DNA from 2 places in the Streptomyces sp. NPDC002176 genome. Region 2 is predicted to be linked to the other one. Evidence: predicted binding sites of a transcription regulator. Region 2 holds the regulator's gene; the other holds the start of a gene.
The links. The regulator HspR, encoded in region 2, represses chaperone genes until heat shock. The targets are predictions, from matches to a motif close to TTGAGNNNNNNNNNCTCAA.
Positions count from the first base shown of each region.

Region 1 (14,969 bases), on a different contig from region 2:
GCACCACTGGCGGGGTATGTCCTATGAGGCGGCGTCCCGGCCGCGCGCGGCCCGCGAGGCGTACCGCGCGGCCCGCGCCGAGTGGGCGCGCCTGCCCGAGGACAGCCTCGGCACCGGCGCCCCGACGGCCGAGGACACCACCGACCGGCTGGCCGGACTCGGCTGACCGGCACCGCACGGACGAGCACCACACGGACGACCACCACGGGAGGCAGCGATGACGAGCGCGGGCGACGAGACGGCCGTACCGGAGCACGGCGAGCCGCTGCCGGACCTGCTCACCCTGGACCTGGAGGAACTGCGCACCATGGACCACCCCGTCCTGCGCGAGGTCCTGGACACCCTCACCGAACGCGCCACCCGCCCCACCGAGATGCTCTGGGGCTTCAACAACTGCCTCTGAGCCGTTCGCTACTGGTCACCCGACGGCGGAAACCGGCAAGTTCCGCCGCCTTGCGTTTGGGTCCGGGCCGCGGCCGGGCATCGCCCGCACACACGGGCGAACGAGCCGCGCCCGCATCACGGGTACGGGGGTGCTGGATGTCCGGGACGACCGCCGCCCCGACGCGGGCGACACCGCGCCCCTTCCGCCAGTTCATCGTCAAGGCGCACGGCCGCTGCAACCTCGCCTGCCGCTACTGCTACCTCTACGAGGGCCCCGACCACACCTGGCGCGCCCGCCCCGCCGCCGCCCCCGCCGAGGTGCTGGACCGCACCGCCGACCGCATCGGACGGCACGCCCGCGACCACGCCCTGACCGCGCTCTCCCTCGTCCTGCACGGCGGCGAACCCCTGCTGGCCGGGGCCGACACCCTGGCCGCGTTCACCGACACCGTGCGCGCCCGGGTGCCGGAGGGCTGCGCCGTCCACGCCACCGTGCAGACCAACGCCACCCTGCTCACCCACGACCGGGTGGCCGTCCTCGCCCGGCACGGCATCCGGGTCGGCATCAGCCTCGACGGCGGCAGCGCCGCGCTCAACCACCGCCGCGTCGACCACGCCGGACGCCCCTCCTGGCCCGCCGCCGCGCGCGGCGCCCGCCTGGTCGCCGACCGCTTCCCCGAGGCGTACGCGGGCGTCCTCACCGTCGTCGACCCCACCACCGACCCCGTCGGGACCTACGAGTCCCTGCTCACGCTCGGCCCGCCCGCGCTCGACCTGCTGCTGCCGCACGGCAACTGGTCGGCCCCGCCCCCGCACGAGGGCGCGTACGGCGACTGGCTGTGCCGCGTCTTCGACCGCTGGTGGTCGGCCGGGCGGCGCGAGACCCGGGTCCGGCTCTTCGAGGAGTGCCTCGCCCTGCTGCTCGGCCTGCCCGCCGCCACCGAGTCGTTGGGGCTCGCCCCCTTCGACGCCGTCGTCATCGAGACCGACGGTTCCATCGAACAGGTCGACTCGCTGAAATCGGCGTACGACGGCGCCGCCGAGACCGGGCTCGACGTGTTCCGGCACGACTTCGACCAGGCCCTCGCCCACCCCGGTGTCGCCGCCCGGCAGGCCGGGCTCGCGGGGCTCGCCGGGCGGTGCCGGGCCTGCCCGCTGGTCAGGGTGTGCGGGGGCGGCCACTACGCCCACCGCTACCGCGCCGGACACGGCTTCCAGAACCCGTCGGTGTACTGCGCCGACCTCCAGCGCTTCATCCGGCACGTGGCCGCGCGGCTCGCCGAGGAAGGAGGCACCCCGTGACGGTTCCCGAGCCCCTGGACCGCGCCCTCGCCGAACTCAGCCGCACCGAGGGCGGCCCCGAGACCCTCGCCCTCCTCGTCCGCGACCAGGACACTCGGCGCATGCTGCTGCTGCGCGCCGTCCTCGACGCCGCCGAGGCGGCCGACCCCGCCCACTGCCCGCCCGCCGTCAAGCGGCGGCTGCGCGAGGACTGGGCCCTGCTGACGGCGGCCGACCGCACCACCGACGGCCCCCACTCGCCCGCCCGGACCCGGCTCACCTACCCCTTCACCGGCCCCTGGGCCCGCCGCTGCCTGACCGCGCTCACCACACCCGACGGCACCCGCGAACTCCCACTGGAACTCGCCTACTTCAGCGCCCTCGCCGCAGCCGCCGCCGCCCGCGCGGGCCTGCCCTTCAGCACCGGACTCACCGCCCGCGACGGCCTGCTCTGCCTGCCCTCCCTCGGCGTGCTCCGCACCGGCCGGACCGGCTCCGCCGAGATCGAGGTACGGCACAAGAACGGCCGCCTGACCCTGCGCAGACGCGGCGCCTCCGACGTCCACATCCGCCTCGAGCAGGGCATCGGCGCCTGGTCCGGCGCCCCCGCCTGGACCCCCGCCCACGCCCTGCCCGGCCTACTGCCCGGCGCCGCGCCCGTCCCGCTGGACGACCTCGACCCGTACCGCACCCCGCCCCGCGACCCCGGACGGTTCGCGTTCAGCGGGCCCAGCGGACCCGACCACGCCGAACGCAAACGCTGGCTGCAGGCATGGTCCGGCACCGCGCAGGCGCTGCGCACCGGCGGCGAACAGCGGCTCACCGAGACCACCGCCCTGCTGCGCTGCCTCGTACCCCTCGCGCCCCCGCCCGGCTCCGACGGCCGGGGCAGCTCCAGCGGCACCCGGCGCGAGGCGTTCGGCGCGCTGCTCAGCACCACCCCCGCCACCCCGACCGCGCTCGCCGCGACCCTCGTCCACGAGATGCAGCACACCAAACTCGCCGCCCTCGGCGAGCTGGTGGAACTCCACCGGGCCGGACCCGAGGCCCGCTACTTCGCCCCCTGGCGCCCCGACCCCCGCCCCTACGACGGACTGCTGCACGGCACCTACGCGCACCTCGCGCTGGCCGGCCACTTCCAGCGCACCGCCCTCGCCGAACCCGCCCGCCGCGAGGCCGCCTGGGCCGAACACGCCCGCTACCACGCCCAGGTCGCCGCCGCCCTGCCCGCGCTCGTCGCCTCACCCGATCTCACCCCGGCCGGACGCCGGTTCGTCGACGGCATGGCCGCCGCCCACGAACGGCTCTCCGCCCGCCCCGCACCCCGGGGGCACACGGCGCGCGCGCAGGCGTACGTCAAGGCGGTGCGCACCCTGTGGACGCAGCGACAGCCCCCCACGCCGCCGATCCCGAACAGGTGAAATGCCGACTTCGCACCCCCGGCTGCGCGAAGATCGGCGCAGCGCGCCGCTCGTTCCGGCGGTCGCCGGGCTCTCCCCAGAGCCGCGCCGAGGTTCTAGGATTTCCTGTCTACGTGCTGGAGGCCGCCGCATGTCTGAAGCTCGTACGCCGGTCGGGTCGACGGCGCCGAACGGGAACGGCGCCGCGAGGCAGACCGTCACGATCAGCTTCGCCGGGTTCAACCGGGCCTGGGCCGCCTGGATCGGGGACCGGCTGGAGCGGCGCGGCCTCAGAGTGGTCTATCTGCGCTGGGACGCACCCCCGGACCAGTCGCTCACCGACCTGCTGCGCGACCTCACCCTCGCCGAGGGCCGCACCCTGATCGTGGTCAGCGAGTGGTACTTCCAGCTCGGCCCGCGCACCCACGACGAGTGGAACGCGGCCCTGCGCGAGGTGGTCGGCGCCGATCCGGGCCGGTTCGCCGCCGTCTCCGTCACCAACGCCTCCGTGCCCTCCGCCGTCGCCGCCCTCGCCCCCGTGGACCTCACCAACATGGGCGCCGACGAGGCCGAACGCCGCCTGATGGACCGCCTCGACCTGCCCCCCGGCACCCGCCCGGACGACGACCCGGCCCGCCCCGCACCCCGCTTCCCGGCCGCCATGCCCGACGTGTGGGGCGGTGTGCCGCGCCGCAACACCCGCTTCACCGGCCGCGAACCGCTGCTCAACGACGCCTACCACCTGCTCCAGGGCAGCGAGCCCGGCGCGGGCGTCCTCACCCTGCACGGCATGTCCGGCGTCGGCAAGACCCAGCTGGCCGCCGAGTACGTCTACCGCTTCGGCTCCGAATACGACGTGGTGTGGTGGGTCAACGCCGAGAAACGCGTCAGCTACCGCCGCCTCCTCGCCGAACTCGCCCCCAAACTCGGCCTGTCCACCGGCGCCGAGTACGGCGAGCGGCTGCGCGCGGTCCGGGACGCGCTGCGCCGGGGCACCCCGTACTCCCGCTGGCTGCTCGTGCTGGACGGCGCCGACGAACCCGACCAGATCTGGGACCTCGTCCCCACCGGCCCCGGCCACGTCCTCATCACCTCCCGCAACCCCGAGTGGAGCGAGCACAACAGCAAGCTCCTCGAAGTCCCCGTCTACGGCCGCGACGAGTCGGTCGCCTTCATCCGGCGCCGCGCGCCCCGGCTCACCGAACCCGACGCCGACCAGCTCGCCCAGGCCCTGGAGGACCTGCCGCTGCTGCTCGACCAGACCGCGGGCTGGCTCAACGACTCCGACCTGTCGGTGGATGAGTACATCGCCCTGCTGGACGGCGGTATCGACCAGGACGTGGTCAAGGTGTCCGCGGACTTCCCGCTCGCCTTCCAGACCGCCTGGTCGATACTGCTGAACAAGCTCCGCGAGACCGTCCCCGAATCCGTCGACCTGCTCCGGCTGTGCACCTTCTTCGCCCCCGGCTTCATCCCGGTCCGGCTGCTGAAGGACATGAGCCACGACGACCTGCCCGAACAGCTCGCCGGACTGCTGGACGACCCGCTGCTGTGGAACAAGGCCGTCAACCAGCTCCGCCAGTACTCCGTGGTCCGGCTGGAGTCGCACGAGGCCATGCTGGACGAGGTCGTGGCCTCCGGCGAGTCGGTGTACCTGCACCGGATGGTCCACCAGATCGTGCACAAGGACATGCCCGAGGCCGACCGGAAAGAGTTCATCGAGGTGGTCCGCCGCGCCCTGGCCGAAGCCGACCCCGGCCGTCCCACCGACACCCGTAACTGGGACGCCTACGCCGAGATCGTCCCGCATCTCAAGTACGCCGACGTGCTGCGCAGCAGGGACCGCAAGGTGCAGGGGCTGGTGCTCAACTGCCTGCGGTACATGCTGTTCGCGGGGGAGTACACCGCGGGCGTCAACCTCGGCGGCCGCGCCCTGCGCTCCTGGCGCGCCCTGCTCGGCGAGTCCCACCCCCGGGTGTGGGAGGTCACCTACCACTACGCCAACCTGCTCCGCTCGGCCGGCCGCTTCCAGGAGACCGAGGCCATCGACCGGGCCGCCCGCGAACAACTCCGCGCCGAACGCGGCGAACACGACCTCGACCATCTGCGGATGGCCGGCGGACTCGCCGCCGACCTGCGCGAACTCGGCCAGTACGACGACGCCCTCGAACTCGACCAGTGGCTCTACCCCACCTACCGCGAGCTGTTCGGCGAGCACGACTCCCGCACCCTCAACGCCCAGAACAACCTCGGCTTCACCTTGCGCCTCCTCGGCCGCTACGACCAGGCCCGCGGCTTCGACACCCGCACCCTGGAGGCCCGCCGCCAACTGCTCAAGGGCCGCCACCCCTGGACCCTGTTCTCCGAGGTCTCCTACGCCGTCGACCTGCGCCTGCTGGGCCGGTACGCCGAGGCCGAGTCCATCCAGGCGAAGAACGTCCGCGAGTACCGCATCGTCATGGGCCCGGACAACCAGAACACCCTGCGCGCCGAGCACAACCTCGCCCTGTGCAAGCTGCGCGGCGGCGACCGGACGGCGGCGGGCGAGCTGCTCACCCGCGTCCTGGAAGGGCTGGAGCGCAAGCTCGGCGACACCCACACGCACACCCTGGCCGCCGCCGTCAGCCAGAGCTGCTTCGCCCGCGAGCACGGCGACATCGACCAGGCCCGCGAGGCCAGCGAATCCGTCCTCGCCCGCTACGAACTGCTGCTGCCCGAGGGCCACCCCTTCATCATCGGCGCCCGCGCCAACCACGCGCTGGTGCTGCGCAGCGTCGGCGAACGCGACCATGCCCATGTGCTGATCGAGCAGAGCCTCGCCGACATGTCCGCCGCGCTCGGCGAGACCCACCCCTACGCCCTGGGCTGCGCCGTCAACGCGGCCGCGCTGCGCAACCTCGTCGGGGACACCGAGTCTGCCGCGGACCTCAGCCAGATCACCATCCTGCGCGCCACCGACACCCTGGGCCGCACCCACCCCCTCACCCTGACCGCCCGCGTCGCCTACGCGGCCGACCTGCGCGCCCTGCGCGACCGCCAGCAGGCGGAGAAGGTCGAACAGGAGGCCCTGGCCGACCTCGCCGCCACCCTCGGCCCCCAGCACGTCCACACCATCTCCGCCCGCTCCCGCAACCGCCCGTACTGGGACTTCGAGCCCCAGGCCAGCTGACGGCACGGAAAAGGCCCGGCCCCCGGATCAGCTCCGGGGGCCGGGCCCTTCAGCGTCGCTCAGTGAGCGGAGGTCAGGCTTCGAAGACCTCGTTCACCAGCTGCTCCTGCTCCGCCTGGTGGCGCTTCGCGGAGCCCACCGCCGGGGAGGAGCCGTGCGCGCGCGAGATGCGGCGCAGGCGCTCGCCCGCCGGGACGTCGGCACCGACGGCCAGGTCCAGGTGGTCGATCAGGTTGAGCGCGATGAACGGCCACGCACCCTGGTTCGCCGGCTCCTCCTGCACCCACAGGTATTTCTCGGCGTTCGGGTACTTGTTGACCTCGGCCTGGACCTCGGCGCCGGGCAGCGGGTACAGCCGCTCGATGCGGATGATCGCCGTGTCCGTGGCGCCGCGCTTCTGCCGCCCGGCCTCCAGGTCGTAGTACACCTTGCCCGAGCAGAACACGACCTTGCGGACGGCCGCCGGGTCCACCGTGCTGTCGCCGATGACCGGACGGAACTCGCCGGAGGTGAACTCCTCCGCCGACGACGCCGCGGCCTTCAGACGCAGCATCGACTTCGGGGTGAAGACGACCAGCGGCTTGTGGTCCGGGTTGTGGACCTGCCAGCGCAGCAGGTGGAAGTAGTTCGCAGGCGAGGTCGGCATGGCGACCGTCATGTTGTTCTGCGCGCAGAGCTGCAGGAACCGCTCCGGGCGGGCCGAGGAGTGGTCCGGGCCCTGGCCCTCGTAACCGTGCGGCAGCAGCAGGACCACACCGGAGGTCTGGTTCCACTTCTGCTCGGCCGAGGAGATGAACTCGTCCACGACCGTCTGCGCGCCGTTGACGAAGTCGCCGAACTGCGCCTCCCACATCACCAGCGCGTCCGGGCGGGCCAGCGAGTAGCCGTACTCGAAGCCCATCGCCGCGTACTCGGAGAGCAGGGAGTTGTAGACGTTCAGCCGCGCCTGGTCCTCGGAGAGGTACTGCAGCGGGGTGTACTCCTCGCCGGTCTCCCGGTCGATGAGCACCGCGTGGCGCTGGCCGAAGGTGCCGCGCTGGGAGTCCTGGCCCGCGAGACGGACCGGGGTGCCCTCCAGCAGCAGCGAACCGATGGCCAGGGTCTCGCCCATGCCCCAGTCGATCGTGCCGTCCTCCACCATCGCCGCCCGGCGCTGGAGCTGCGGCTGCAGCCGCGGGTGGACGGTGATGTTGTCCGGGACGTTGACCTGGGACTCGGCGATCCGCTTGACGACCTCCGCGGAGATCGCGGTCGGGACCGCCGTCGGGAAGCCGTCCTTCGGCGCCGGGGACTCGCCCTGCGCGGGCTGCGAGGTGACCTCGCGGACCTCGGTGAAGACCTTCTCCAGCTGGCCCTGGTAGTCCTGGAGCGCCTGCTCGGCCTCCTCCAGCGTGATGTCGCCCCGGCCGATCAGGGACTCGGTGTACAGCTTGCGCACCGAGCGCTTCTTGTCGATCAGGTCGTACATCAGCGGCTGGGTGAAGGCCGGGTTGTCCGACTCGTTGTGACCGCGGCGGCGGTAGCAGATGAGGTCGATCACCACGTCCTTGTTGAACGCCTGACGGAACTCGAAGGCGAGCCGCGCGACGCGGACCACGGCCTCCGGGTCGTCGCCGTTCACGTGGAAGATCGGGGCCTCGATCATGCGGGCCACGTCGGTGGCGTACATCGAGGAGCGCGAGGACTCCGGGGCGGCGGTGAAGCCGACCTGGTTGTTGATGACGATGTGGACCGTGCCGCCGGTGCGGTAGCCGCGCAGCTGCGACATGTTCAGGGTCTCGGCCACCACGCCCTGGCCCGCGAAGGCCGCGTCGCCGTGGATCGCCACCGGCAGCACGGTGAAGTCCGTGCCGCCCTTGTTGATGATGTCCTGCTTGGCGCGGGCGACGCCCTCCAGGACCGGGTCGACCGCCTCCAGGTGCGAGGGGTTCGCGACCAGCGAGACCGCGATCTGCTCGCCGTCCAGGCCGGTGAAGGTGCCCTTGGCGCCCAGGTGGTACTTCACGTCGCCGGAGCCGTGCATCGACTTCGGGTCGAGGTTGCCCTCGAACTCCCGGAAGATCTGCGCGTACGACTTGCCGACGATGTTGGCGAGGATGTTCAGGCGGCCGCGGTGGGCCATGCCGATGACGACCTCGTCCAGGCGCGACTCGGCGGCGGAGTCGATGACCGCGTCGAGCAGCGGGATGACGGACTCGCCGCCCTCCAGGGAGAACCGCTTCTGGCCGACGTACTTCGTCTGCAGGAACGTCTCGAACGCCTCGGCGGCGTTCAGGCGGCGCAGGATGCGCAGCTGCTCCTCACGCTCCGGCTTGGAGTGCGGGCGCTCGACGCGGTCCTGGATCCACTTGCGCTGCTTGGGGTCCTGGATGTGCATGAACTCGATGCCGATGGTGCGGCAGTACGAGTCGCGCAGCACGCCCAGGATGTCGCGCAGCTTCATCAGGGACTTGCCCGCGAAGCCGCCGACGGCGAACTCGCGCTCCAGGTCCCACAGGGTGAGCCCGTGCTCGGTGATGTCGAGGTCGGGGTGCTTGCGCTGCTGGTACTCCAGCGGGTCGGTGTCGGCCATGACGTGGCCGCGGACCCGGTAGGAGTGGATCAGCTCGAAGACGCGGGCGGCCTTGGTGACGTCGTCGTCGTGGGACGCGTCGATGTCCTTGAGCCAGCGGACCGGCTCGTAGGGGATGCGCAGCGCCTCGAAGATGTCGTCGTAGAAGCCGTTCTCGCCGAGGAGAAGGTTGGCGACCTGGCGCAGGAACTCGCCGGAGGCGGCGCCCTGGATGACCCGGTGGTCGTAGGTCGACGTGAGCGTCATGACCTTGGAGACGCCGAGCTTGTTCAGGGTGTCCTGGCTGGTGCCCTGGAACTCCGCCGGGTAGTCCATGGAGCCGACGCCCATGATCACCGACTGGCCGGGCATCAGGCGCGGCACGGAGTGCACGGTGCCGAGGCCGCCGGGGTTGGTCAGGGAGACCGTGACACCGGTGAAGTCGTCCATCGTGAGCTTGCCCTCGCGGGCACGGCGGACGATGTCCTCGTAGGCCTGCCAGAACTCGAAGAAGTTCAGCGTCTCGGCCTTCTTGATGGCCGCGACGACCAGCTGGCGGTCGCCGTTGGGCTTCACCAGGTCGATGGCCAGACCGAGGTTGACGTGCGGCGGCTTGACCAGGGTCGGCTTGCCGTCCTTCTCGCCGAACGAGTAGTTCATCGGCGGCATGGCCTTGATGGCCTGCACCATGGCGAACCCGATGAGGTGCGTGAAGGAGATCTTCCCGCCGCGGGCCCGCTTGAGGTGGTTGTTGATGACGATGCGGTTGTCGAACAGCAGCTTCACCGGGACCGCGCGGACCGAGGTGGCGGTCGGCAGTTCCAGCGAGGCGTTCATGTTCTTGACCACGGCCGCGGACGGACCGCGCAGCGTCACGTACTCGGGGCCCTCGGGGGCCTCGGTGGCGGGCGCGGCGGCGGCCTTCGGCTTCGCGGCGGGCTGGGCCGCCTTCGCCGGGGCCTGGGCGGCCGGGGCCTGGGCGGCCGGAGCCGCCTTCGCCGCGGGCGCCTGGGCCGGAGCCTGGGCGGGCGTGGGCGTGGCGGCGGGCTTGGCAGCCGGGGCCTGGGCCTGGGCGGGCGCGGCCGGAGCCTGCGCGGCCTGGGCCGGGGGAGCGGTGGGGGTGGTGCCCGCGGCCCCCGCGGCCGCGGTACCCGCCGGAGCCGGGGCGGCGGGCGCTCCCGGCTTGTAATCGGCGAAGAAGTCCCACCAGGCACGGTCTACCGAATTCGGGTCCTGGAGGTACTGCTGATAGATCTCATCGACGAGCCACTCGTTCGGGCCGAACGCCGCGGCGGCGTTCTTCCCGGCTTGGTCGTCGGTGGAGACGTTCGAGTTACTGGGGGACTGTGGCGACACGGCGGCAACCGCCCTCTTCCGCTTCACAAGGTGATGGACAGCGGGAATAAAGGCTACGCCTCCCTGAGCGGGTAGGTCAGGTCGGGCCCGTTCATCGTCGTGTAAGTCACATCGGGAACCGCGTTTCGGGCTGTGAAATGGCGGGAAACAAGCGGGGTTCCGGATGCGGGAGAGGATGCGCGGGCACGCCACGTCGGGGCCCTGAGCGTCCTCGCTCGGCGCATCGCGCTGGCCCGTGCCTGATCACAGGTGCCCGGCTGGGCGGACGTTTGTGATCTTGATCATCCGACTGAACCCCATGGGGGCGCGGAGCGTCAACTCGACGCCGGAACGGCTCCCGGAAGGGTGACGATGATCCGGCATCCGCGCTCGGATTCGGCCACACCGATCCGGCCGCCGTGCAGATCCACCGCCCAGCGGGCGATGGCCAGCCCCAGACCGGTGCCGCCGTCGCTGCCCGGACCGTGCGGGCGGGTCACCTGGCCCCGGTTGAACCGCTCGAACACGCGGTGCCACTCGGACCGGGGGATGCCCGGACCCTCGTCCAGCACCTCCAGCTCCAGCGACTCCGGACGCGGCCCGCGCCGGGCCCGTACCGTCACCCGGCCGTGCGGCGGGCTGTGCTTGACCGCGTTGTCTATGAGGTTCGCCACGACCTGGTGGATGCGCTCGGGATCGGCGTGCGCGGTCAGCTCCGGCGGGGACACGTCCAGGTGCAGATGCACATCGGTACGGGTGTGGCTGCCGGAGCCGGAGGCGAGTCCGGCGCGCGCCGAGGCGACCATGTTGGCCTCCTTGAGCACCCCGGACAGATACGGCCACACCTCGAAGCGGCGGGCCTTCAGCGGGACCACGCCGTTGTCGAGGCGGGAGAGGTCGAGCAGGGTCTCCACCAGCCGCCCCAGCCGGTCGGTCTGGCGCAGCGCGGTGCGCATGGTCTCCGGGTCGGCCTCGGTGACGCCGTCGACGATGTTCTCCAGCACCGCGCGCAGCCCCGCGATGGGGGTGCGCAGCTCGTGCGAGACGTTCGCCACCAGCTCCTTGCGCTGGAGGTCCTGGGCCTCCAGCTCGTCCGCCATGACGTTGATCGTGACGGCCAGGTCGCCGAGTTCGTCGCGGCGGCCCTCGCTCACCCGGCGGGTGTAGTCGCCGTGCGAGATGGAGCGGGCCACCGCGTTCATCTCGTCCAGCGGCGCGGTGAGCGAGTGGGCCACGAACTGGGTGATCAGCAGCGTGGCGATCATCGAGAAGACCGTGATGAAGCGCAGTTCGGTCTTGGTGTGCACCGCGATCATGGAGAGACCGGTGGTGATCAGCACCGAGATGACGACCAGCGCGCCCAGCTTGGTCTTGATCGAGAACGGGCGTACGCCGCCCCAGGGTCCGCCCCCGGCGCGTCGGCGCCCCGCTTCCCGTCCGAGACTCACGGCGTCGGCGTCTCCAGCGCGTAACCGACCCCGTGCACCGTGCGGATGCGTTCGGCGCCGATCTTCCGGCGCAGCGCCTTGATGTGGCTGTCCACGGTCCGGGTGCCGGAGGCGTCCGCCCAGTCCCACACCTCGGCCAGCAGCTGCTCCCGGGAGAGCACCGCGCGCGGGGTGTTGGCCAGGCACACCAGCAGGTCGAACTCGGTGGGCGTCAGGTGCACGTCGTCGGACTTCACCCGCACCCGGCGCTGCGCGTGGTCGATCTCCAGCTCGCCGAGCCGGAGTATCCCGGAGCGGGGCGTGGTCGCGGCGAGCGCGGCGCGCTCCATGCGGCGCAGCAGGACGTGCACGCGCGCGGCCAGCTCCCGCATGGAGAACGGCTTGGTCATGTAGTCGTCGGCGCCGACCCCGAGACCCACCAGCATGTCGGTCTCGTCGTCGCGCGCGGTGAGCATCATCACCGGCACCGGGCGGGACGCCTGCACGCGGCGGCAGACCTCCAGGCCGTCGAAGCCGGGCAGCATGATGTCGAGGATCAGCAGGTCCGGCTGCCATGCCTCGGCCGTGTCGACCGCCGACGGACCGTCACTGGCCGTCTGTACGAGGAATCCCTCGGCACGGAGCCGGGCCGCGACGGCGTCGACGATCGTGGGGTCGTCCTCGACGACCAGGACCCGGCGCTGCGCGCCCTGAGACGTCGTCGCCGCGCTGGTCTGGGAGGTGTGTGTCTGCTCCATCGCCCGCCCCTGTTGCTTTCCGGAATCCGTGGGGTGATCCCATGACTGCGATTGACGCTTGAATGATCCGCGTCACGCCGCACATTACGGGGACACGCCTGGCCATCGCTATCCAGGTCGGACGGCGAGATGGACCACGTCGGGAACGCCACGGGCAACGGGGACCTCTTCGGTACGCACCTGCCGGAAACCGGCATTCCGCAAGGTTCCTTCAAATTCCGGAGAGGGCCGCGCGGACCAGGTCGCCAGTACCCCGCCAGGTCTCAACACCCTTGCGCACGCGGCGAGTCCGTCCGGTGTGTAGAGGCTGTCGTTGCCCTCTGTGACCGTCCAGCCGGGGCCGTTGTCGATGTCGAGGCACAGCGCGTCGAACGTGTCCGATGTCTCATTGACGTAAGTGACGAGATCCGCCTCCACGACGCGCGTGCGCGGGTCGGCCAGGGCGTCGGCGGAGATCCCGGCCAGCGGGCCCGCGCGGTGCCAGTCGATCACGGCGGGCTCGCGCTCGACCACGGTGATCCGCCCCCAGTGGGGATCGGCGGCCGTGTGCGCCAGGGAGAAGCCCACGCCGAGCCCGCCGATCAGCACCTCCGGCGCCGGGCGGTCGTCCAGCGCGTCCCGCGCCGCGTCCACGAGCAGCCGCTCCGAGCGGCCGTCGGAGGTGTCCATCAGGAAGCACCCGTTGGCGATGATCTGCAGCAGCTCCCCGCTCCGGCGCAGCACCACTTCCCCGTACGGCCCCTCGCGCCGGTCCAGAACCACGGGGCTGTCGTCCGTCGCAGTCATGCCGACATCCTGCCCCGCTCGCCCCGGAAGTCTTCGTTCGCCGAGAGCGAACGGTGTTCGAGGAACATTCAACGGCTCACGGGCATTGAGTCAGTGTTACTCAAGTTGACTGCTGAAGGGGAGATCATGGCTGCTGAGTCGGGTGAGCCCATGGAGGTCACGCTCGTTCTGCCCGTGCTGCCGCTCGACGACGAGGTCGTGCTGCCCGGCATGGTCGTTCCGCTGGATCTGAGCGACGCCGAGGTCCGGGCCGCCGTGGAGGCCGCCCAGGCCGCCGCGCGTACGGAGTCCGGCAAGCCGAAGGTGCTGCTGGTCCCGCGCATCGACGGCACCTACGCGAAGACCGGTGTGCTCGGCACCGTCGAGCAGGTCGGCAGACTCGCCGACGGCGACCCCGGCGCCCTGGTGAAGGGGCGCGACCGGGTGCGCATCGGCGCGGGCACCACCGGCCCCGGCGCCGCCCTGTGGGTCGAGGGAGCCAAGGTCGCGGAGACCGTGCCCGAGCCGCTGCCCGGCCAGGTGACCGACCTGGTCAAGGAGTACAAGGCGCTGGCCACCACCTGGCTGCGCAAGCGCGGCGCCTGGCAGGTCGTGGACCGGGTCCAGGCCATCGACGACGTCTCCGCGCTCGCCGACAACTCCGGTTACTCGCCGTTCCTCACCACCGACCAGAAGACCGCGCTGTTGGAGACCACCGACCCGGTGGCCCGGCTCAGGCTCGCCGCCCAGCAGCTCCGCGACCACCTCGCCGAGCAGGACGTGGCCGAGACCATCGCCAAGGACGTCCAGGAGGGCGTCGACAAGCAGCAGCGCGAGTTCCTGCTGCGGCGCCAGCTGGAAGCGGTCCGCAAGGAACTGCGCGAGCTGCACGGCGACGGCCCGGACGCGGCCGAGGAGTCCGACGACTACCGCGCCCGCGTGGAGGCCGCCGACCTGCCCGGGCACGTCCGCGAGGCCGCGCTCAAGGAAGTGGAGAAGCTGGAGCGCTCCTCCGACCAGTCGCCCGAGGGTTCCTGGATCAGGACCTGGCTGGACACCGTCCTGGAGCTGCCGTGGAACGAGCGGACCGAGGACGCGTACGACATCCAGGGCGCCAAGGAGATCCTGGACGCCGAGCACGCCGGTCTGGACGACGTGAAGGCGCGCATCACCGAGTACCTCGCGGTGCGCAAGCGGCGCGACGAGCGCGGGCTCGGTGTGATCGGCGGGCGGCGCGGCGGTGCCGTGCTGGCGCTGGTCGGACCGCCCGGCGTCGGCAAGACGAGCCTCGGTGAATCGGTGGCGCACGCGATGGGGCGGAAGTTCGTCCGGGTCGCGCTCGGCGGTGTCCGGGACGAGGCGGAGATCCGGGGCCACCGGCGCACCTACGTCGGCGCGCTGCCCGGCCGTATCGTCCGCGCGGTCAAGGAGGCCGGGTCGATGAACCCGGTCGTGCTGCTCGACGAGATCGACAAGGTCGGCTCGGACTACCGGGGCGACCCGGCCGCCGCCCTGCTCGAAGTGCTGGACCCGGCGCAGAACCACACCTTCCGCGACCACTACCTGGAGGTCGAACTCGACCTCTCCGACGTGGTCTTCCTCGCCACCGCCAACGTCCTGGAGGCGATCCCGGAGGCACTGGCCGACCGGATGGAGATCGTCCGGCTCGACGGCTACACCGAGGACGAGAAGGTCGTCATCGCCCGCGACCATCTGCTCCCGCGCCAGCTGGAGCGCGCCGGTCTCACCGGCGACGAGGTCACGCTGGAGGAAGGCGCGCTGCGCAAGCTGGCGGGGGAGTACACCCGTGAGGCGGGCGTGCGCACCCTGGAGCGGACCGTGGCCCGGCTGCTGCGCAAGGTCGCGGCCCAGCACGAACTGGGCGAGCGGGAGCTGCCG
Region 1 covers NZ_JBJDQW010000002.1:437,734-452,702, reverse strand. Annotated here, with positions in the region: gene ACI2LY_RS10240 (SAV_2336 N-terminal domain-related protein) at 1-166, shown strand, start outside; gene fxsA (FxSxx-COOH cyclophane-containing RiPP peptide) at 218-403, shown strand; gene ACI2LY_RS10230 (FxsB family cyclophane-forming radical SAM/SPASM peptide maturase) at 541-1,686, shown strand; gene ACI2LY_RS10225 (aKG-HExxH-type peptide beta-hydroxylase) at 1,683-3,086, shown strand; gene fxsT (FxSxx-COOH system tetratricopeptide repeat protein) at 3,217-6,234, shown strand; gene ACI2LY_RS10215 (multifunctional oxoglutarate decarboxylase/oxoglutarate dehydrogenase thiamine pyrophosphate-binding subunit/dihydrolipoyllysine-residue succinyltransferase subunit) at 6,308-10,141, opposite strand; gene ACI2LY_RS10210 (ATP-binding protein) at 10,456-11,568, opposite strand; gene ACI2LY_RS10205 (response regulator transcription factor) at 11,565-12,305, opposite strand; gene ACI2LY_RS10200 (spermidine synthase) at 12,414-13,091, opposite strand; gene lon (endopeptidase La) at 13,218-14,969, shown strand, end outside.
Region 1: a site for HspR is predicted at 13,177-13,195, ahead of lon (endopeptidase La). Genes of this name have one in related genera too.

Region 2 (14,969 bases):
AGCGCTACGGCTCCCGCTACCAGGGCCAGCGCGGCCCGACCGCCTCGCGGTCCTTCCTGAACTTCCACCGGACCCAGGTATGAGGACGAAGAAGATATGAGTGACGTGCGGGAGAACCTCACCTACGAGCGCTTCGGCACGGCCGTCCGCGAGCTGGCGCAGACCATCGCGGACGACGGCTACGAGCCCGACATCGTGCTCAGCATCGCGCGCGGCGGCGTCTTCGTCGCCGGCGGCCTGGCCTACGCCCTGGACTGCAAGAACATCCACCTGGTGAATGTCGAGTTCTATACCGGTGTCGGCACCACGCTGGACATGCCGGTGATGCTGGCGCCCGTCCCGGCCGCGATCGACTTCTCCGACAAGAAGGTGCTCATCACCGACGACGTCGCCGACACCGGCAAGACGCTCAAGCTGGTGCGCGACTTCTGCCTCGACACCGTCGCCGAGGTCCGCTCCGCCGTCATCTACGAGAAGTCCCACTCCCTGGTGAAGTGCGAGTACGTCTGGAAGCGCACCGAGGACTGGATCAACTTCCCGTGGAGCGTCGAGCCGCCCGTCGTACGCCGGACCGGGCAGGTACTGGACGCCTGAGCGCGGACCCGTGCAACGAAAAGGGCCCCCGGAGCGGCAAGCTCCGGGGGCCCTTCTCGCAGCAACGGCTCAGAACGTCCCCAGCTTCACGATCGACAGCAGCGCGATCAGCTGGATCGCGGACGCGCCCAGCGCCTTCGGCCAGGGCAGGTCGTGGGAGCGGGAGACCATCAGGGTGAGCAGCGCGCCCGCGGCGAGCCAGGTGATCCAGCCGATGACCTTGACGAAGCTCGCGTCGCCTCCGGCGAACATGGCGACGACCAGACGCGGGGCGTCCGTCAGCGACATGATCAGCATGGACAGGCCGACCGTGGGCTGCCAGGCGCCGTCGCCGCCGAGCTGGCGGGCCAGGGTGTGGGTGACCACGCCCAGGATGAACGCGCTCAGCACGATCGTCACCGCCGTGACCAGCACGATCGGGATCGCGTTGGTGAGCGTCGCGCCGATCACGTCCGCGCGGGCGCCGTCGAAGCCGAAGACGGCGAGCAGGCCGTAGAGGAACGTCACGATCAGGGCCGGGCCCCACATCGTGTAGTCCCGCATGCGCAGGAAGGTCGGGTTCGGGGAGAGGACGATCCCCTTCAGCAGGTCCTTCCAGTGCAGCGGCGGTCCGGACGGGCCCGCCGGGGCGGCCGAGCCCGCGTGGTAGGTCTCGCCCTGGTTGTAGGCGGACGCCTCGTCGACGGAGAACGCCTGGGTGTGGCCCGGCTGGTTCGCCGCGTACGGGTCGTGTCCGCCGCCGTGGGGCGCGTGTCCGTGGTCGCCGAAGTACTCCGGGCCGTCGTCCACCGGCCCCGGGTACCCGTAGCCCTGCTGCCCCTGCGGGTGCCCCGGACGGGGGTAGCCCTGCTGGCCCTGCGGGTAGCCGTAGCCGGGCCCCCGCTGCCCGTGGTGCGGGGCCTGGCCGCCGTACGACGGTCCCTGGGGCGCGTGCGTCTGCTGTCCTTGCGCGGTGCGGTTGTCCCGGTCCCCGCGTCCCATCCTGAATCCAGCCACCCGTCGAACGTACCTGCTCCCGGCCGCCCGCGTGTCGGAGCCGGGGGGTCGGGCCCGGCATTGCGGCCATCCTGTGACATCCCCTAAGGGACCGTCAGGGAGAAGACCAGGGGCGGCCGGGGGTTTGGGTGAGGGCGCGATCGTAAGACGGTGGGGGCAGGATGGGGGCATGAGCGTAGTGAAGATCAATGTGCTGACCGTTCCCGACGAGCAGCGGGAGATGCTGGAGAAGCGCTTCGCCTCGCGGGCGCACGCCGTGGAGAACTCCGACGGCTTCGAGTGGTTCGAGCTGCTGCGGCCGGTGGAGGGCACCGAGCAGTACCTCGTCTACACCCGCTGGCGTGACGAGGAGTCGTTCCAGGCGTGGATGGAGGGTCCGATGAAGGCCGCCCACCAGGGCGGCGGCGAGGGCGGCGAGCGGCCGAAGCCCGCGGCCAGCGGCTCCACCCTGTGGTCCTTCGACGTGGTCCAGCAGGCCGCCCCCAAGAGCGTCTGACCTCGCGCACGCGACGGCGCCCCCGCTCCCGGACCCGGGACGGGGGCGCCGTCGCGTGCGCGCCTGACGTCAGGCGCGGCGGACCCGCACTCCACCGGCCTCGAAGTCGTAGATGTTCCGGTTGACGCGCAGGCCGTCCACCGCTCCGGCCCAGAGGTGGTCGCGGCCCTTGCCGACCGCGGCCGTGTAGATGAGCGGAGCCGCGCCGCCGTCGTTCAGTGACGCCTTGACCTGGGCGAAGGTGCAGGGGGCGGCCTGGGTGCAGGCGGTCTCGCCGCCGGTGAGGAACCAGGTGCCGGTCGTGGTGGCGTCCAGGTAGCCGCTCCAGCGGTTGGTGGTGGTGACCGGGCCGGGGACCCACACCAGCGTGGAGTAGGTGTCACCGGGGTGGGCGGCGACGTTCGGGTTGATCTCGAACTTGATGTTGGGCAGGTTCCGGTCGCCGCCGTACGTGACGTTCTCGCCGGTCTGGAAGACGCGGAAGCCGACCTGGGTGAGGCCGAGCACCGGGTCGCCGTAGAAGTCGACCTCGTTGCCGAAGTCCACCTTCTCGCTGGGCGGGGTCAGCGAGGTGGAGTCGTCCGCCACCTCGATGCCGAGGCTGCCGGTGCCGAAGGGCGGCCGGGCGGCGGCGCCGGTGACGCCGAACGACCCGTAGGGGCCTTCCCGGAGGGCGGCCACCGGCGAGCCGATGGTGTTGCGGGTGATGACGCCCCAGTGGTCCGCGCCGCTGGTGCCCCCGCCCGCGGCCGAGGCCGGTACCTGGAGGGCCGTGGCGGCGACGGCGGACAGTGCGGCGATCGTGAGCGCCTTTGCGCGGCTCACGCCAAAGCGAGCTTTCACACTCACTCCCTGATTCGTGTCGAAGAAGAGGCACGCGCGGGCTCCTCGGCCGACGCGGCATCCTCAACGTATCGGGAGATAACGGGGCATATAGGTTCTGCATATGCCGTCTGGGTGCGTGCTGTACGGGTGTTTTCCGGGGGAAGCAGCGGTGCCCCCCTGACCACTGGTCAGGGGGGCACCGCTCAGATCGTCCGCGTGGCTACTTCACCGGCTCGGGCTCCGGCTCGGTCGCGGGCTCGTCGTCGTCCGCCGGGTCCGCCGGGGTCCGGACGGAGTCCAGCAGCAGCTGGGCGACGTCCACGACCTGGATGGACTCCTTGGCCTTGCCATCGTTCTTCTTGCCGTTGACCGAGTCGGTCAGCATGACCAGGCAGAACGGGCAGGCGGTGGAGACGATGTCGGGGTTGAGGGAGAGGGCCTCGTCGACGCGCTCGTTGTTGATGCGCTTGCCGATCCGCTCCTCCATCCACATCCGCGCGCCACCGGCGCCACAGCAGAAGCCGCGCTCCTTGTGGCGGTGCATCTCCTCGTTCCGGAGGCCCGGGACCTTGCCGATGATCTCGCGCGGAGGCGTGTAGATCTTGTTGTGTCGGCCCAGGTAGCAGGGGTCGTGGTACGTGATGAGGCCCTCGACCGGGGTGACGGGGATCAGCTTGCCCTCGTCCACCAGGTGCTGGAGCAGCTGGGTGTGGTGGATGACCTCGTAGTCGCCGCCGAGCTGCGGGTACTCGTTGCCGAGCGTGTTGAGGCAGTGCGGGCAGGTGGCGACGATCTTCTTGGCCGACTTGGGCTTCGCCGACTCGGGGACCACCTTGCCGTCGTCGTCCATCTCCTCGCCGAAGGCGGCGTTGAGGGACATGACGTTCTCCATGCCGAGCTCCTGGAACAGGGGCTCGTTGCCGAGACGGCGGGCGGAGTCACCGGTGCACTTCTCGTCGCCGCCCATGATGGCGAACTTGACGCCCGCGATGTGCAGCAGCTCGGCGAACGCCTTGGTCGTCTTCTTGGCGCGGTCCTCCAGGGCACCGGCACAGCCGACCCAGTAGAGGTACTCGACCTCGGACAGGTCCTCGATGTCCTTGCCGACGACCGGGACCTCGAAGTCGACCTCCTTGGTCCACTCCAGCCGCTGCTTCTTGGCCAGGCCCCAGGGGTTGCCCTTCTTCTCCAGGTTCTTGAGCATCGTGCCCGCCTCGGACGGGAACGCGGACTCGATCATCACCTGGTAGCGGCGCATGTCGACGATGTGGTCGACGTGCTCGATGTCGACCGGGCACTGCTCGACACAGGCGCCGCAGGTGGTGCAGGACCACAGGACGTCCGGGTCGATGACGCCGTTCTCCTCGGCGGTGCCGATGAGCGGACGCTCGGCCTCGGCGAGGGCTGCGGCGGGAACGTCCTTCAGCTGCTCCTCGGACGCCTTCTCGTCGCCCTCCATGGTCTTGCCGCCACCCGCGAGCAGGTAGGGCGCCTTGGCGTGGGCGTGGTCCCGCAGCGACATGATCAGCAGCTTCGGGGAGAGCGGCTTGCCGGTGTTCCACGCGGGGCACTGCGACTGGCAGCGGCCGCACTCGGTGCAGGTGGAGAAGTCCAGCAGGCCCTTCCAGGAGAACTGCTCGACCTGGGAGACGCCGAAGACGTCGTCGTCACCGGGGTCGGTGAAGTCGATCGGCTTGCCGCCGGAGGTCATCGGCTGGAGCGCGCCGAGGGCCACCCCGCCGTCCGCGTCCCGCTTGAACCAGATGTTCGGGAACGCCAGGAAGCGGTGCCAGGCCACACCCATGTTGGTGTTGAGCGAGACCACGATCATCCAGATGAACGAGGTCCCGATCTTGATCATGGCGACCAGGTAGACCAGGTTCTGCAGCGTCGTGACGCTGAGCGCCTTGAAGGCGAGGACCAGCGGGTACGAGGCGAAGTAGGCCGCCTCGTAGTGGTCGACGCCGTGCAGGGCGCCCTCGAGGCCGCGCAGGGTGTAGATCGCCAGGCCGATGGTGAGGATGACGTACTCGACGAAGTACGCCTGGCCGGACTTGGAACCGGCGAAGCGGGACTTGCGGCCCGGTCGGCTGGGCAGGCTCAGCAGTCGGATGACCATCAGCACGGCGATGCCGAGGATCGTCATCACACCGATGAACTCGATGTACAGCTCGAAGGGCAGGAAGTCGCCGATGAGGGGCAGGGTCCAGTCGGCCTTGAAGAGCTGGCCGAACGCCTGGGCCAGGGTCGGCGGCAGCGTCAGGAAGCCCACGGCCACGAACCAGTGGGCCACGCCGACGATGCCCCACCGGTTCATCCGGGTGTGGCCGAGGAACTCCCGCACCAGGGTCACGCTGCGCTGGTACGGGTTGTCGGTCCGGGTACCGGCGGGGACGGGCTGGCCCAGCTTGAAGTACCGGACGAACTGTCCGATGGCCCGGGCGAGCAGCGCGACACCGACCACGGTCAGGACCAGCGACACGATGATCGCGGCGAGTTGCATGAGGGGCTCCTGAGGCGGCCTCGAAATTACTAAGCGGTAACTTATGCAGTCCGTCTGAGACTACCCCCATCCTCCTGCGCGATGCAGCACGGCGCGGGGTGAGATGAGTCGCTGAGGGTTGCCTTCGCCGGGACGGGGGAACGCGCCCCCGACCAGGCCGAACCCCTCCTTGCATATAAGAGCCATATAAGAGTTGAGCCCGGTCGGCTCATGTCTGTTGACCCAGAGCGATCGGAGTGGCACACTTGAGCCAGTCACACTCAAGTTCTCTGGAGGAACCAACCATGGCACGTGCGGTCGGCATCGACCTGGGCACGACTAACTCCGTCGTCAGCGTTCTGGAGGGCGGCGAGCCCACCGTCATCACCAACGCCGAGGGTGCCCGGACCACGCCGTCCGTCGTCGCCTTCGCGAAGAACGGTGAGGTGCTGGTCGGCGAGGTCGCCAAGCGCCAGGCGGTCACCAACGTGGACCGGACCATCCGTTCCGTGAAGCGCCACATGGGCACGGACTGGAAGATCGAGCTCGACGGCAAGAGCTTCAACCCGCAGCAGATGAGCGCCTTCATCCTGCAGAAGCTGAAGCGCGACGCCGAGGCGTACCTGGGCGAGAAGGTGGCCGACGCGGTCATCACCGTCCCGGCGTACTTCAACGACTCCGAGCGTCAGGCGACCAAGGAGGCCGGTGAGATCGCGGGCCTCAACGTCCTGCGCATCGTCAACGAGCCGACCGCCGCCGCCCTCGCGTACGGCCTCGACAAGGACGACCAGACCATCCTGGTCTTCGACCTCGGTGGCGGCACCTTCGACGTCTCGCTGCTGGAGATCGGTGACGGCGTCGTCGAGGTGAAGGCCACCAACGGTGACAACCACCTCGGTGGTGACGACTGGGACCAGCGCGTCGTCGACTACCTGGTCCAGCAGTTCAAGGCCGGCCACGGCGTGGATCTCGCCAAGGACAAGATGGCCCTCCAGCGCCTCCGTGAGGCCGCCGAGAAGGCCAAGATCGAGCTGTCCTCCTCCACGGAGACCTCGATCAACCTGCCCTACATCACGGCGTCCGCCGAGGGCCCGCTGCACCTGGACGAGAAGCTCACCCGCGCCCAGTTCCAGCAGCTGACCGCCGACCTGCTGGAGCGCTGCAAGACGCCGTTCCACAACGTCATCAAGGACGCGGGCATCCAGCTGTCCGAGATCGACCACGTCGTCCTCGTCGGTGGCTCCACCCGTATGCCGGCCGTCGCCGAGCTCGTCAAGGAGCTGACCGGTGGCAACGAGGCCAACAAGGGCGTGAACCCGGACGAGGTCGTCGCCATCGGTGCCGCCCTCCAGGCCGGTGTCCTCAAGGGCGAGGTCAAGGACGTCCTGCTCCTCGACGTCACCCCGCTGTCCCTCGGTATCGAGACCAAGGGCGGCATCATGACCAAGCTCATCGAGCGGAACACGACGATCCCGACCAAGCGGTCCGAGATCTTCACCACCGCCGAGGACAACCAGCCCTCCGTGCAGATCCAGGTCTACCAGGGCGAGCGCGAGATCGCGGCGTACAACAAGAAGCTCGGGATGTTCGAGCTGACCGGTCTGCCGCCCGCCCCGCGCGGTGTCCCGCAGATCGAGGTCGCCTTCGACATCGACGCCAACGGCATCATGCACGTGACCGCGAAGGACCTCGGCACGGGCAAGGAGCAGAAGATGACCGTCACCGGTGGCTCCTCGCTGCCGAAGGACGAGGTCGACCGCATGCGCCAGGAGGCCGAGAAGTACGCGGAGGAGGACCACGCCCGCCGCGAGGCCGCCGAGTCCCGCAACCAGGGCGAGCAGCTCGTCTACCAGACCGAGAAGTTCCTCAAGGACAACGAGGACAAGGTCCCGGGCGAGATCAAGACCGAGGTCGAGGAGGCTGTCGCCGAGCTGAAGGAGAAGCTCAAGGGCGAGGACAGCGCCGAGATCCGTACGGCCACCGAGAAGGTCGCCGCCGTCTCGCAGAAGCTCGGCCAGGCCATGTACGCCGACGCCCAGGGCGCCCAGGCCGCCGGCGGTCCCTCCGCCGACGCCGGTGACGCCAAGGACGACGACGTCGTGGACGCCGAGATCGTCGACGACGAGCGCAAGGACGGTGCCGCGTGACGGAGGAGACTCCGGGCTTCGAGGAGAAGCCCGACGTCCCCTCCGGCGCGAACCCCGACGACGCCGAGCCGAAGGCCGCCTCCGAGAAGGAGGCGGCCCCGGCTGGGGACGCAAGTGCGGACGCCGGTCTGGTGGCGCAGCTGGACCAGGTGCGGACGGCGCTCGGTGAGCGCACGGCCGACCTCCAGCGGCTCCAGGCCGAGTACCAGAACTACCGCCGCCGCGTCGAGCGCGACCGCATCGCGGTCAAGGAGGTCGCCGTCGCGAACCTCCTGACCGAGCTGCTGCCCGTGCTGGACGACATCGGCCGCGCGCGGGAGCACGGCGAACTGGTCGGCGGCTTCAAGTCGGTGGCCGAGTCGATGGAGTCCGTGGCGGCCAAGATGGGCCTCATGCAGTTCGGCAAGGAGGGCGAGCCCTTCGACCCGACGATCCATGAAGCCCTGATGCACTCCTACGCGCCCGACGTCACCGAGACGACGTGCGTGGCCATCCTCCAGCCCGGCTACCGCATCGGTGAGCGCACCATCCGCCCCGCGCGGGTGGCCGTCGCCGAGCCGCAGCCCGGCGCGCAGACCGTCCAGGCGGAGGAGGCCGAGGAGAGCGCGGCCGACGACAAGGAGAACGGTGGCCCGGAGGAGGGCTGACGTAATCACCGAGATCACGCAGGACCGGAAGGAGGGACGTCGGGGATGAGCACCAAGGACTTCATCGAGAAGGACTTCTACAAGGTCCTCGGCGTCCCCAAGGACGCCACCGAGGCGGAGATCAAGAAGGCGTACCGGAAGCTCGCCCGCGAGTTCCACCCGGACGCCAACAAGGGCAACACCCGCGCCGAGGAGCGCTTCAAGGAGATCTCCGAGGCGAACGACGTCCTCGGCGACCCCAAGAAGCGCAAGGAGTACGACGACGCGCGCGCCCTGTTCGGCAACGGCGGTTTCCGGCCGGGGCCGGGCGCGGCGGGCGGCGGGCAGTTCAACTTCGACCTCGGCGACCTCTTCGGCGGCGCGGGCGGGCCCGGCGGCGCGCAGAGCGGCAGCTTCGGCGGCGGCATCGGCGATGTCTTCGGCGGCCTGTTCAACCGGGGCGGCGCGGGTACCACCCGTACCCAGCCGCGCCGGGGGCAGGACGTCGACACCGAGGTGACGCTCAGCTTCACCGAGGCGATCGAGGGCGCGACCGTACCGCTCCGGATGACCTCGCAGGCGCCCTGCAAGGCGTGTTCGGGCACCGGCGACAAGAACGGCACGCCGCGCGTGTGCCCGACCTGCGTCGGCACCGGACAGGTCGCGCGGGGCTCGGGCGGCGGCTTCTCGCTCACCGACCCGTGCCCCGACTGCAAGGGCCGCGGCCTGATCGCCGAGCACCCCTGCACCGAGTGCGGCGGCAGCGGCCGGGCCAAGTCCTCGCGCACCATGCAGGTCCGCATCCCGGCGGGTGTCACCGACGGGCAGCGCATCCGGCTGCGCGGCAAGGGCGCGCCCGGCGAGCGCGGCGGCCCGGCGGGCGACCTGTACGTCACCGTCCATGTCGGCGAGCACAAGGTGTTCGGCCGCAAGGGCGACAACCTCACCGTCACCGTCCCGGTGACGTTCGCCGAGGCAGCCCTCGGCGGCGAGGTGCGGGTACCCACCCTCGGCGGGTCCCCGGTCACCCTGAAGCTGCCGCCCGGCACGCCCAACGGCCGCACCATGCGGGCGCGGGGCAAGGGCGCGGCGCGCAAGGACGGCAGCCATGGTGATCTGCTGATCACCGTGGAGGTGAGTGTCCCGAAGGACCTCTCGGGGAAGGCTCGTGACGCGCTCGAGGCGTATCGAGAGGCGACCGCGGACGAGGACCCGCGGGCGGAGCTGTTCGAGGCCGCGAAGGGAGAATGAGCCCGATGGACACACCCGGTCGTCGGCGCAACCCGTACGAGCTGACCGAGGAGACCCCGGTCTACGTCATCTCGGTCGCCGCGCAGCTCTCCGGACTCCATCCGCAGACGCTCCGGCAGTACGACCGCCTCGGTCTGGTCTCCCCGGACCGCACGGCGGGTCGTGGGCGGCGCTATTCGGCCCGTGACATCGAACTGCTCCGCCAGGTGCAGCAGTTGTCGCAGGACGAGGGCATCAACCTGGCCGGCATCAAGCGCATCATCGAGCTGGAGAACCACGTCGCGGCTCTCCAGTCCCGGGTCGCGGAGCTGGAATCGGCCCTGGACGGCGCGGCGGCGACGATGCGTCAGCGCGAGGCCGCGGTGCACGCGTCCTACCGGCGCGACCTGGTCCCGTACCAGGAGGTCCAGCAGACCAGCGCGCTGGTGGTGTGGCGGCCCAAGCGGCAGCAGTCCGCGGACTGACGGGACGTATCCGAGCACCTTCGAAGGGGCCGGGAGGCACAACGCCTCCCGGCCCCTTCGGTTGTTCACGGGGGTGTTCACGGGTGCGTTCACAGCCTGGCTGACTTCATTCGACCATGTGTACGTAACAGGTGGGTCGGGCGGGGAGGGTGTGAAGCGTGTTTACAGAGGGTCGCGCAAGGCTTCCCCATGTCTTCACTTCCTGAACGCTGCGTGGTGTTGCCATCTCGTTAAGTTGTTTTGCTTGACGCCATGGGGCGCCTGCAAGTTGTCTTTTCAGACACCTGGGTCGCGCACGCAGCACCCCGTCGGAACGCACCTGAAGTGAGCCCTCGAATGCGTCGTATCGCCATGTCCGTGGCCGCCGTCTCCACGATGGTCCTCCCGCTCGCCGGCTGCGGCGTCCTGAACTCGGCGGGTGACGACGCGAGCGCGAGCCCGACCATGGGCGACCAGGTCACCGTCGGCCTGCTGCTCCCGGAGAAGGCCAACACCCGCTACGACAAGTTCGACTACCCGATCATCAAGAGCAAGGTGTCCGAACTGACCCACAAAAAGGGGAAGGTCGAGTACGCCAACGCCGACGCGGACGCCGGTCAGCAGGCCGACCAGATGCAGCGGATGATCGACGAGAAGGTCAACGTCATCCTGCTGGACGCGGTCGACTCGCACGCCATCGCGTCGACGGTGAAGAAGGCCAAGGACGCGGGCATCCCGGTCATCGCCTACGACCGGCTGGCCGAGGGCCCGATCGACGCGTACATCTCCTTCGACAACGAGCTGGTCGGCGAGGTGCAGGGCCGCTCCCTGCTGGAGCGTCTTGGTGCGAGTGCCGGGCTCTCCGACAAGATCGTGATGATGAACGGCTCGCCCACCGACCCCAACGCCAAGCAGTTCAAGGAGGGCGCGCTCTCCGAGCTGAACGGCAAGGTGACGATCGCGGACAGCTTCGACACCAAGGACTGGAAGCCGGAGAACGCCGAGGCCAACATGACCGAGGCGATCGGCAGGATAGGCAAGTCCGACATCGCGGCCGTCTACTCCGCGAACGACGGCATGGCGGCCGGGGTCATCAAGGCCCTCAAGAAGGCCGGGGTCACCACCATGCCCCCGATCACCGGCCAGGACGCCGAACTCGACGCCGTGCAGCGCATCCTGGCGGGCACGCAGTACATGAGCGTCTACAAGTCCTACCCGGACGAGGCCGAGGCCGCGGCGCAGATGGCCGTCGCCAAGGTGCAGGGCAAGGACATCCAGTTCGACGCCCTCACCCAGGACCGCATCGACAGCCCCACCGACAAGCAGATCCCGGCCAAGCTGGTCCAGGTGAGCGCGCTGACCAAGAGCAAGATCAAGGAGACGGTCGTCGCGGACGGCATCTACTCGGTCGACGACATCTGCACGGCCGACTACAAGGCGGCCTGCGCGGCCGTCGGCCTGCGCTGACGCCGTACGGCACGGTCGGGGCACGGCCCCGAGACACATGAGGGAGGCGGCCCCGCCGACGGCGGGACCGCCTCCTTTTTTCGTGCCCCGGCGGCCCCTTGCGATCCGGGCATACCGGTGTTTCGCGGCCCGCGGGGCGCGGGGAGCCGTGTTGCGGAGGCGGGCGGGGCCGCGCATAGTTGCGCTGCGAAGTGGCGGCGACCGGGGGTGGAATGGGCGATGGCCGGGCACGCGACGGAGAGACATCCCCATGGTGCCGACCGGCTGTGCGGGCCGGGGGACCGCGTGTACTCCCGCGCGGTACGCCGCGGCCGGGTGCCGCGCGCCGAGGCCGAGCCGGTGCCCTGCCTGCTGGAACTGGCCCTGCTGCACCCCGACCCCGACGACATGGACTGGCTGGTCCCCACCTCCCCGCAGGAGGTGATGACCCGGCTGCTGCGCGGGGTCTACGACGAGGTCACCCAGAGCCAGCGCCGGATGGGCTCGGCGGTCGCCGCGTTCGACTGGTACGCCGGACTCGGCCGTCAACTGCCCGACCTCGCCCCGCAGGGTGAAGGCGCCGCGATCCGGGTGCTGGACGGGCTCACCCGTATCCAGGCCGCGATGGACGAGGCCACCGAGCGCTGTGCGACCGAGGTGCTCACCGTGCAGCCCGGCGGCATCCGGCGCGAGGCCGAGCTGACCGAGGGACTGCACCGGGCGCTCGAACTGCGCGGCCGGGGCGTGCGGATGCGCGACCTGTACACCCATGTCGCCCGGCACGGGCAGGGGTTGCTCAACTACCTGGAGCTGATGGGCGACGCGGTGGAGGCCCGCACCCTGGACGAGGTCATCGACCGGCTCATCCTCTTCGACCGCACGGTCGCCTTCATCCCCGCCAACACCGACCGCACCATGGCCCTGGAGCTGCGCCACCCGGCGCTGGTGGAGTACCTGGTGACGGTCTTCGAGCGGCTGTGGCGGCTGGCGATCCCGCTCACCGCCCCGCTGCCCGACACCGGAATCGAGGGCATCTCGCACCGCGAACGCGCCATCGCCGCGCTGCTCGCCGAGGGCCACCAGGACGCGGTGATCGCCGAGCGGCTCGGCATCAGCGTGCGCACCTGCCGCGCGCACATAGCCCGGCTCTCGGAGACCCTGGGCGCGACCAGCCGTACCCAACTCGGCGTCAGGATCGCCCAGGTGGGGCTGGACGGCCCGTCGCACGGACCGGCCCCGGCGCCCGCGGGCGGCCTGCGCGCACCCTGAACTCCGCCCCTACGCGTCCTCGTTGAGGATGCCGGAGCGGGCGATGAGGTAGCCGAGCTGGGCCCGGCTGCCGCTGCCCAGCGAGGTGGCCAGCTTGGCGATGTGGGCCCGGCAGGTGCGGACGTTCATCCCCAGGCGGCGCGCGATGGCCTCGTCCACATGGCCCTCCACCAGGAGCTTGGCGATGGAGTGCTGGACATCGGTGAGGCCGTCCGGCGCGGTCTCGTAGGGCGTGCCCGCGCTCAGCGGGACCGCGCGGCTCCACATGAACTCGAAGACCTTGACCAGGTAGCGCACCAGGCCGGGGTGGCGCAGCTCCAGGGCGACCTGGCGGTCCTCCTGGACCGGGATGAAGGCCACCGTCTCGTCACAGATGATCAGCCGCTCCACCAACTCGTCGATGGTGCGGTACTCCGCCTTGCCGTCGGCGAAGCGGTCCACGTAGGCGAGGCGGTCGGCGCTGTAGCGGGCGGTGTGCTGGTAGAGGGTGCGGATGCGGACCCCGCGCTCGATCAGCGGGCGGTCGCGGTCCAGCGCCTCCAGGAGGCGGTTCTCGGGGCTGCGGCGGCCGCCTGGCTGCACGGTGAGCACCTCGGTGCGGCACTGGCCGGTCGCCAGGTCCAGGGCCGCGTTGATGCGGTCCAGGCCCTCCAGCACGGTGATGGCGTGCGTCGGGGCGTCCTCGCGCGCGCTCAGCGTCATGAAGGGTTCGAATATCTCGGACAGCACGATGGACCGGCGCCGCCGCTCGGCGATCTCCCGCTCGATCGGGGTCAGCCGCTGGGCCAGCGCGACGGCAGGCGCCACGGGCCGCAGCCAGCCGGGGTCGTCGGGATCGGGGTGGAGCAGGGCGAACTCCATCAGGCACGGGGCCGCTTCGGCGTCCGCGCGCGGGATGCGGCCGGTGCGCAGCGCGCTCGCGTAGAGACGGCTCCCATCCGCGCACATCTCGGTCACCGCGTGGGGATGTGTCGCCTCTGTCCCGTTTATCACTGAATCTCCACCCCCCAGGGTCCTGAACATGCAGGAACATGATGCACCGATCGTGTGGCGATGATGTGCCTGAATGAGCCATCGTCTAACTCGACGGGGGAAGAGGGGACTTTCAAGTGAGGACGAAGCCGACCATGCGTAACAGAATGCTTCGCTCGGCGCTTGTTGCCGCTCTCTCCGCCGTTGCGGCCGTCGGAACTCTGGCGGGCCTCTCCGGTGCGGCGAGCGCGCACGGGCCGGGTACCGGGGGGACCGTGACAGCGGCGGGCGTTCAGGACACCCGGTGGGACACCGCCCCGCTGGACACCAGGTGGGACAGTACGACCGCGGATACGAGGTGGGACGTCGCCCCGCTCGACACGCGGTGGGACTGATCACCATGACCACGCCTCCCGACGACCGCTCCTTCCGTCGTGAGATGGCCACCGCCTACCGTTCCGGCTGGCACTTCATCGACCTGGTCACCGCCATCCCCCACAGCGGCGACTCGTTGATGGTGACGGTGTTCGGCGAACCGGTCGTGGTCACCCGGGACGAGGACGAGGACGTACGGGCGTACCGCTGCCTGCGCAAGCCACGCGGCGCGCCGCAGCCGGTGCGGTGTGCCGTCCGGTACGGCATGATCTTCGTCAATCTCGACCAGCGGGACCACCGTCTCGCGGAGCCCGAGGTCGCCGACCTCAGGACCACAACTGCCACCCCCCGCAGTGCCTGACGCGATTCCCCCGTCGTAAAAGATCGCTCAGGCGCTTCCCCCCGCAGCGGCGTCACCGTGACCTGAACACGGTGACGCCGCTGCAGTTTCTGCGCATATTTCGGGGTACGCGCCCTCCGGCCAAGTGGCCGAAACTGCTCAGCCGTTGCCGAGCGCGCGTTCCACCTCGATCTCGATGGCGACCCGCAGCGGGTTCTCCCGGGGCTCCCGGCCGTACCGCTCGGTGAAGCGCCGCTCCGCCTCCGCGACCGACTCCCGGTCCTCGCGTACCCGCGCCCGCCCCTCCAGCGTGGCCCAGCGCCGGCCGTCCACCTGGCACACCGCCACCCGCGCGCCCTCGGGTCCGGCCGCGCGCACGTGCGCCGCCTTCGCGCTGGTGCCGCTGGTGATGACGCGGGCGATCCCCGCCTCCGGGTCCCAGGTCACGCAGACCGGCACGACATGCGGACTGCCGTCCCGGCGCGGGGTGGTGAGCGTGCTCAGGTGCCGCTCCCGCCAGAAGGCGAGGTACGCGTCGTCCGGTGCGTCCAGGTCTACGGAATGTGTGGCCATGACCGAAACCTAGCCAATCTGAGGCTCGCGCCGCTTAATTGAGTGCAGGTGACTCAAGTTTGTGTACACTGGTTAAGTCATCAGTGGAGTAGTGGCGGAAGGGGAGAACACGCACGTGGACGCCGAGCTGACCA
Region 2 covers NZ_JBJDQW010000005.1:227,383-242,351, reverse strand. Annotated here, with positions in the region: gene dcd (dCTP deaminase) at 1-83, shown strand, start outside; gene ACI2LY_RS23940 (phosphoribosyltransferase) at 97-594, shown strand; gene ACI2LY_RS23935 (YIP1 family protein) at 664-1,590, opposite strand; gene ACI2LY_RS23930 (antibiotic biosynthesis monooxygenase family protein) at 1,760-2,086, shown strand; gene ACI2LY_RS23925 (hypothetical protein) at 2,156-2,911, opposite strand; gene ACI2LY_RS23920 ((Fe-S)-binding protein) at 3,132-5,414, opposite strand; gene dnaK (molecular chaperone DnaK) at 5,699-7,540, shown strand; gene grpE (nucleotide exchange factor GrpE) at 7,537-8,187, shown strand; gene dnaJ (molecular chaperone DnaJ) at 8,233-9,417, shown strand; gene ACI2LY_RS23900 (heat shock protein transcriptional repressor HspR) at 9,423-9,881, shown strand; gene ACI2LY_RS23895 (sugar ABC transporter substrate-binding protein) at 10,218-11,327, shown strand; gene ACI2LY_RS23890 (LuxR C-terminal-related transcriptional regulator) at 11,547-12,575, shown strand; gene ACI2LY_RS23885 (helix-turn-helix transcriptional regulator) at 12,585-13,598, opposite strand; gene ACI2LY_RS23880 (hypothetical protein) at 13,948-14,283, shown strand; gene ACI2LY_RS23875 (pyridoxamine 5'-phosphate oxidase family protein) at 14,422-14,835, opposite strand; gene clpB (ATP-dependent chaperone ClpB) at 14,951-14,969, shown strand, end outside.